Regions from separate parts of the Aminobacter sp. NyZ550 genome, predicted to be linked through region 1. Evidence: predicted binding sites of a transcription regulator. Region 1 holds the regulator's gene; the other holds the start of a gene.
The links. Region 1 encodes HrcA, which represses chaperone genes, less so after heat shock. Its sites were predicted from a motif close to GTTAGCACTCNCNNNNNGNGAGTGCTAAC; they were not measured.
Positions count from the first base shown of each region.

Region 2: a site for HrcA is predicted at 1,681-1,709, ahead of N7E70_RS00995 (co-chaperone GroES). Genes of this name have one in related genera too.

Region 1 is NZ_CP114190.1:89,917-93,323, reverse strand. It holds gene rdgB (RdgB/HAM1 family non-canonical purine NTP pyrophosphatase) at 1-74, opposite strand, end outside; gene N7E70_RS00475 (VOC family protein) at 74-484, opposite strand; gene rph (ribonuclease PH) at 495-1,211, opposite strand; gene hrcA (heat-inducible transcriptional repressor HrcA) at 1,361-2,431, shown strand; gene N7E70_RS00460 (hypothetical protein) at 2,456-2,653, shown strand; gene N7E70_RS00455 (YiiX/YebB-like N1pC/P60 family cysteine hydrolase) at 2,666-3,407, opposite strand, start outside.
Region 2 is NZ_CP114190.1:203,624-207,030, forward strand. It holds gene N7E70_RS00980 (hypothetical protein) at 1-21, shown strand, start outside; gene N7E70_RS00985 (ChaN family lipoprotein) at 27-869, shown strand; gene N7E70_RS00990 (hypothetical protein) at 1,276-1,503, opposite strand; gene N7E70_RS00995 (co-chaperone GroES) at 1,763-2,077, shown strand; gene groL (chaperonin GroEL) at 2,117-3,407, shown strand, end outside.

The sequences.
Region 1 (3,407 bases):
AGGTTGGCGAATTCGCGCAGTTTGCCGGCATTGTGGCTGGCGATCACGATCTCATTGTCGGCAAGCTTGCGCATCAAAGGCCCCATAGTTTCGGCTCGGCGATCTCGAGCGAATTGCCACTGGGATCGCGGAAATAGATGGAACGGCCGCCATTGGGCCATTCGAAATCGGCTTCGATGGCTATACCCTCGCCTTCGAGCCGCGTCTTCCAGTCCTCGACTTCTTCGGCCGTGCCGGCAAAGCACAGATGCCCCGGGCCTGACGTACCATGCGGCGGCACCGGCAGCCTGGCATCGGGCTTCGGTGGCTGCCGCGTCGCCTCGGCGTAAAAGAGCAGAAGCACGCCCTGGCCGCAGCGGAAGAACACATGCCGCCCCGGCACCTTGGCGATCCGCTCCAGTCCCATCACCTCGCCGTAGAAGTTTTCTGCGGCATCGAGGTCGGTGACATAGAGCGCGGATTCGAGGATCGCCGAGGGCTGCATGGCGAGAGCCTCAGCCCACCGCCATCTTCTGCAGGTCGACCAGACGCGCAATGCCCTTGCGGGCGAGGCCCATCAGCTGCAGGAACTCTTCCTCCGAGAACGGCGTACCTTCGGCGGTGCCCTGGATCTCGACGATGCCGCCCTTGCCGGTCATGACGAAATTGGCGTCGGTGCCGGCCGAGGAATCCTCGAGATAGTCGAGGTCGATGACCGGCTGCCCATCATGGATACCGCAGGAGATCGCCGCGACATGGTCCTTCAGCACCTTGTCGATGCTGACCATCTGGCGCGCTTCCATCCAGCGCAGGCAATCGTACAGCGCGATCCACGCGCCGGTGATCGAGGCCGTGCGGGTGCCGCCATCGGCCTGGATGACGTCGCAGTCGACGGTGATCTGGCGCTCGCCGAGCGCCTGCATGTCTACCACGGCCCGCAGCGAGCGGCCGATCAGGCGCTGGATTTCCAGCGTGCGGCCGCCCTGCTTGCCGGAAGAGGCTTCGCGGCGCATGCGTTCGCCGGTCGAGCGCGGCAGCATGCCGTACTCGGCCGTCACCCAGCCCTTGCCGGTGTTGCGCATCCAGCCCGGCACCTTCTCTTCAAGGCTCGCCGTGCACAGCACATGGGTGTCGCCGAACTTGACTAGGCACGAGCCTTCGGCGTGCTTGGAGATGTTGCGCTCGAAGGAGATGGCGCGCATTTCGTCGAACTGGCGTTTGGAGGGGCGCATACGGCTACTTTCTATGGCGAAATCGGAAATTGTTGCCGGCTTGTAGCCCCATGGCCGGACCAGCGCAAAGGAAAACCGGTTCCGTGGCTGGAGCTGTTGTGTTCGCGGCCATGCGGTCTATATCATTTTGGACGGAGACCATGAAGCAGATGACCAAAGCGGTACCCGATCCCACGCTGCAATCGCTCGATATGCGGTCGCGTGACATCTTCCGGCGCATCGTCGATTCCTATCTCAGGGATGGCGAGCCCGTGGGCTCGCGTAACCTGTCGCGCATGCTGCCGTCGTCGCTGTCGCCGGCGACCGTCCGCAACGTGATGAGCGATCTCGAGCAGCTCGGCCTCGTCTACGCGCCGCACATCTCCGCCGGCCGCCTGCCGACGCAAAAGGGGCTCAGGTTCTTCGTCGACGCCTTCATGGAGCTTGGCGATCTGCCTGACGACGAACGCCGGACGATCGAGGCGCAGGTCAAGGCTTCGGGCGAGGGCGCCACGCTGGAGCACATGCTGACCGAGGCGAGCCAGATGCTGTCGGGCATGTCGCGCGGCGCAGGCCTCGTCCTCGCCGCCAAGAACGAGGTCGCGCTCAAGCACATCGAGTTCATCCAGCTCGAACCGACCAAGGCGCTCGCCGTGCTGGTGTCGCAGAATGGCGATGTCGAGAACCGTGTCGTCGAGCTGCCGCTCGGCGTCACCGTTTCGCAACTGCACGAAGCGTCGAACTTCCTGAATGCCCATATTCGAGGCCGTACCCTTGCCGAGGCCCGGCTGGAGATCGCCCGTATCAAGGACGAGACCAAGGCAGCCCTCGACACGCTGTCGCAGGACCTCGTCGAAAAGGGTCTCGCCGTCTGGGCCGGCGCCGAGAGCGGCCTGCCGGCGCGCCTGATCGTGCGCGGCCGCGCCAATCTGCTCGAAAACGTCACCGCCCAGGCCGACATCGAACTGCTCAAGCACCTGTTCGAGGACATGGAAACCCAGGACGGGCTGATCCAGTTGCTCGACCTCGCCGAGGAAGGCTCGGGCGTGCGCATCTTCATCGGCTCGGAAAACCGGCTGTTTTCGCTGTCCGGCTCGTCGCTGGTCGTCGCGCCCTATCGCGACAAGGACGCTCGCGTGGTCGGCGCGCTCGGCGTCATCGGACCGACCCGGCTCAATTATGCCCGCATCGTGCCGATGGTCGACTATACGGCGCAGCTGATTTCGCGCATGCTGAGGTGAGCTGAAACTGCGGAGAACCGGACCATGGCACTCGAACAGATCAAGGCCCAGATAGCCGTGCTGCTCCAGGAAATGGTCAACCAGCCCGAGGATTCACACGAGTTGCAGGAACAGCTGCGCGAGAAGCTCTCCGAGTTGCGCGCCCAGGGCCTGCCGCTGCCCAAGGACCTCGTCGACCTCGAAAAGCGCCTCGATGACGATTTTTCCGAACAGGAAGAATGAGCAGTCGGGCGATCACGCCCCTTTGCTGGCCTTGTCCTGCTCGCTCCATGTCACCTGCCGGTAGTCGAAGCCATATTCCAGCGTTGGTTTGACGATGCGGAAATAGGGCGACAGGTCGAAGTCGCGCGGCGTGTAGAGCGAGTGGTGGCGGATGTGCATGATCTCCTGGCGCATGTAGGTCGACTGCGCCGAAGCGCGGCCGGGGGCGCGGGTGATCTCGGGCAGGATTGGATAGCGGATCTCACCATAGGCCTGCGCGATCATCGTCGAGCAGATGGCGCGTGTCGGGTCGCCGGAACCGAAGGCCAGCATGCGGCGGCGCCAGCGCACGGGCACCGGCGGCCGCGGAATGAAGTAGCGCAGCATGTCGGTGATGTTCTTGAGGTCGTATTTCAGCCCGAGCCTTTGCACCATGAACCTCACGACATGGTCGCGATCCTCCGGTGACAGGCCGTTGGCCCGGCAGATGCGGGTGTTGTAGGTGCGGTATTTCGACAGCGGCACGGCAACGCAGCCTTCTCCGAGATTGACCTCGATCAGCCGCGGCCGCTCCGATCCGTCCGTCGGCTCTGGCAGCGCGTCGCCGATATAGAGTGCAGAATGCGACCAGGTCGACTGCGTCAGATACTTGATGACGGCCGAAATGCGCTGGTTGCCTTCGATCAGAAGGATGTCGCCGGGCTCCAGCGTTCGCCGCAGCGTGTCCGGGTCGGAAGGTGTGTAAGGCTCGTAGCCGGAGGATTCGACCTGCAGC
Region 2 (3,407 bases), 110 kb from region 1:
GCGCAGACGAGCTTCGGGTGACCGTCATGACCGAATGGAACCACCCTGTCGCGACATGGCTCGACGCCGACAGCGGAGCTTTGCTCGATCATACGGCGTTGATGCGCGAGGTCGCGCAGAGCGACGTGCTGCTGCTCGGCGAAACGCATGACCGCTTCGACATCCACCGCTGGCAGTTGCATGTCTGCACGGCGATGCGGACTTTGCGCAATGACATCGTCATCGGTTTCGAGATGTTTCCGCGCCGGTTGCAGCCGGTGCTCGACCAGTGGGTCGCCGGCAGTCTTGAGCGGGACGAATTTCTGAAGGCTGCCGAATGGGGCAAGGTCTGGGGGTTCCCGGCCGAGCTCTACCTTCCGATCTTCCATTTCTGCCGCGAGTTTGGCGTGCCGATGCTGGCGCTCAATTGCTACCGCGAACTGGTGACGCGGGTCGGCAAGGAAGGCTGGGACGCCGTTCCTGTCGACGAGCGTGACGGTCTCACGCCCTCGGCAAACGCGACGCCGGCCTATCGGCAATATCTGTTCGATACCACCGGCGGCGGCTCGCCGGCGCGCAAGGTGAAAGCGCCCGAGGCGCCGGAGTTCGACCGTTTCGTCCGGGCGCAGCAGACCTGGGATCGGGCGTTTGCCTGCAACATCGCCAAAGCGCGGACGGCCGACAGCTCGCCGCTGGTGATCGGCATCATCGGCCGCGGACATCTCGAATTTGGCCATGGCACGCCGTTCCAGCTGAAAGATCTCGGCGTCGACAAGGTGACGACGCTGCTGCCCAACGACACGGCGCAGGTCGACCAGGGGAAGGTCGGGGGAATTGCCCGGTCGCTGTTCCGGCTGCTGCCTCAAGCCGACGCCAGGCCAGCCGCCTGACGCGGGCAGAAGCTGCTTTTGGCAAAAGCTCTCCAGAAAAGAAAAAAGCGGGCATAGGCCCGCTTCCCTCTGGCTCCTGAAACTTGCATGCCGCCGGTACATTCGTGGTCGGCCAGCTGTCAATCAGGGCAAATGCAGCATTCCGCGGCAAAACCCACCATCGTATCTCGATGAGCGTTTCGCTCCCGGCGGAGTGCCGATGAGCCTTCATATGGGGAGGGATGTTCTACAAAACAATAGGCTAGCTGACAGCAAGGCCGGCATTCTTGATCGTACATCGACCGACTGGCATCCTGCCCCGCGCATCGGCCCGAAAATCGGAGTCGTTTTTCGGAAAGCACGACGCCCAGGTGCGTACACATGGGCTGACGCTCCAGGCAGGATTGGCAGTCAGGTGATGCGCTTGCTACTTTGCGGCGCGCGCCACGCGCTTCTTCTTGGCTTCTACGGGTTTCAGGGCCTCGGCAGCGCGGTCAGCCTCGTCCTTGGCCAAGCGCAATTCCCGCAACTTTGCCGTCTTGATGGCCCGAGCCTTTGCTTCTGACTGATAATCAGCCATGGCGCTGTTGCGCTCTGCTGCCTTCTTCTGTGCCTCGATCGAACGGGACTGCGCTTTTTCCAGAAAATTTTCCATGGCTACATCCAATATCTGAAATCCTCTTCGTGCGCGGAAAATAAAAATTCCACTGCACCTTAAATAGGGTTTCTCGACCTGGAATTCAAATTCCCAGCCTATTTGCACTGAATCATAATTTTAATCCGCCCCCTGGCGCCTGTTATTTTTGAATACTCTCGTGCATAGCGAATAATTTTTGGCACTCCTGTCATTCGAGTGCCAAAGGGCGTATATAGGACATGCGGTCCCCTATGCGCCGGCTGCAGAAAGAACATTCATGAAATTCCGACCACTTCACGACCGCGTCGTCATTCGGCGCGCCGAAGGCGATATCAAATCCAAGGGCGGCATCATCATCCCCGACAATGCCAAGGAAAAGCCCCAGCAGGGCGAAGTCCTTGCCGTTGGCCCGGGCACCCGCGACGAAAGCGGCAATCTGATCCCGCTCGACGTCAAGGCCGGCGACACAGTGCTGTTCGGCAAATGGTCGGGCACGGAGGTCAAGATCGACGGCGCGGATCTCCTGATCATCAAGGAGGCCGACATCATGGGCATCGTCGACACGAGCGAAGCCGCCAAGAAAGCCGCCTGATCCGGCTTTGCGACCTCAAGAACGAACTGGACGAAAATCATGCCTGCCAAGGAAATCAAATTCTCGACCGATGCCCGCGACCGCATGTTGCGTGGCGTCGAGCTGCTCAACAACGCCGTCAAGGTGACGCTCGGCCCTAAAGGCCGCAACGTCATCATCGACCGCGCTTATGGCGCGCCGCGCATCACCAAGGACGGCGTCACCGTCGCCAAGGAGATTGAGCTATCCGACAAGTTCGAGAACATGGGCGCGCAGATGGTGCGGGAAGTGGCCTCGAAGACCAACGACCTCGCCGGTGATGGCACAACGACGGCAACCGTGCTGGCTGCATCCATCCTCCGCGAAGGCGCCAAGCTGGTGGCCGCCGGCATGAACCCGATGGACCTCAAGCGCGGCATCGATCTTGCCGTGGCTGCCGTGGTCAAGGACATCCATGCGCGCGCCAAGAAGGTCAAGTCTTCGGACGAGATCGCCCAGGTCGGCACCATCGCCGCCAATGGCGATACCTCTGTCGGCGCTATGATCGCCAAGGCCATGGACAAGGTCGGCAATGAGGGCGTCATCACCGTAGAGGAAGCAAAGACCGCCGAGACAGAACTCGACGTCGTCGAAGGCATGCAGTTCGACCGCGGTTACCTCAGCCCCTACTTCGTCACCAATGCCGACAAGATGCGTGCCGAACTGGAAGACCCCTACATCCTCATCCACGAGAAGAAACTCGGCAATCTGCAGGCCCTGCTGCCAATCCTCGAAGCGGTGGTGCAGAGCGGCAGGCCGCTGCTCATCATCTCCGAAGACGTCGAAGGCGAGGCCTTGGCCACGCTCGTCGTCAACAAGCTGCGTGGCGGCCTGAAGGTCGCCGCCGTCAAGGCACCTGGCTTCGGCGATCGCCGCAAGTCGATGCTGGAAGACATTGCTGTCCTGACCGCCGGCCAGATGATCTCGGAGGATCTCGGCATCAAGCTCGAGAACGTCACCATCGAGATGCTCGGCCGGGCCAAGCGCGTGCTCATCGACAAGGACACGACAACCATCATCGACGGCTCCGGCGGCAAGGACGGTATTGCAGCCCGGATCGCACAGCTGAAGATGCAGATCGAGGAAAGCACCTCCGACTACGACAAGGAGAAGCTGCAGGAACGCCTGGCGAAGCTCGCTGGTGGGGTCGCCGTCATCCGCGTCGGCGGAGCGACCGAAACCGAGGTCAAGGAAAAGAAGGATCGCATCGATGATGCGCTGAACGCCACGCGTGCTGCCGTCGAAGAAGGCATCGTCGCCGGTGGCGGCGTGGCCCTGCTGCGGGCCAAGGCAGCGCTTGAGACGCTCACCG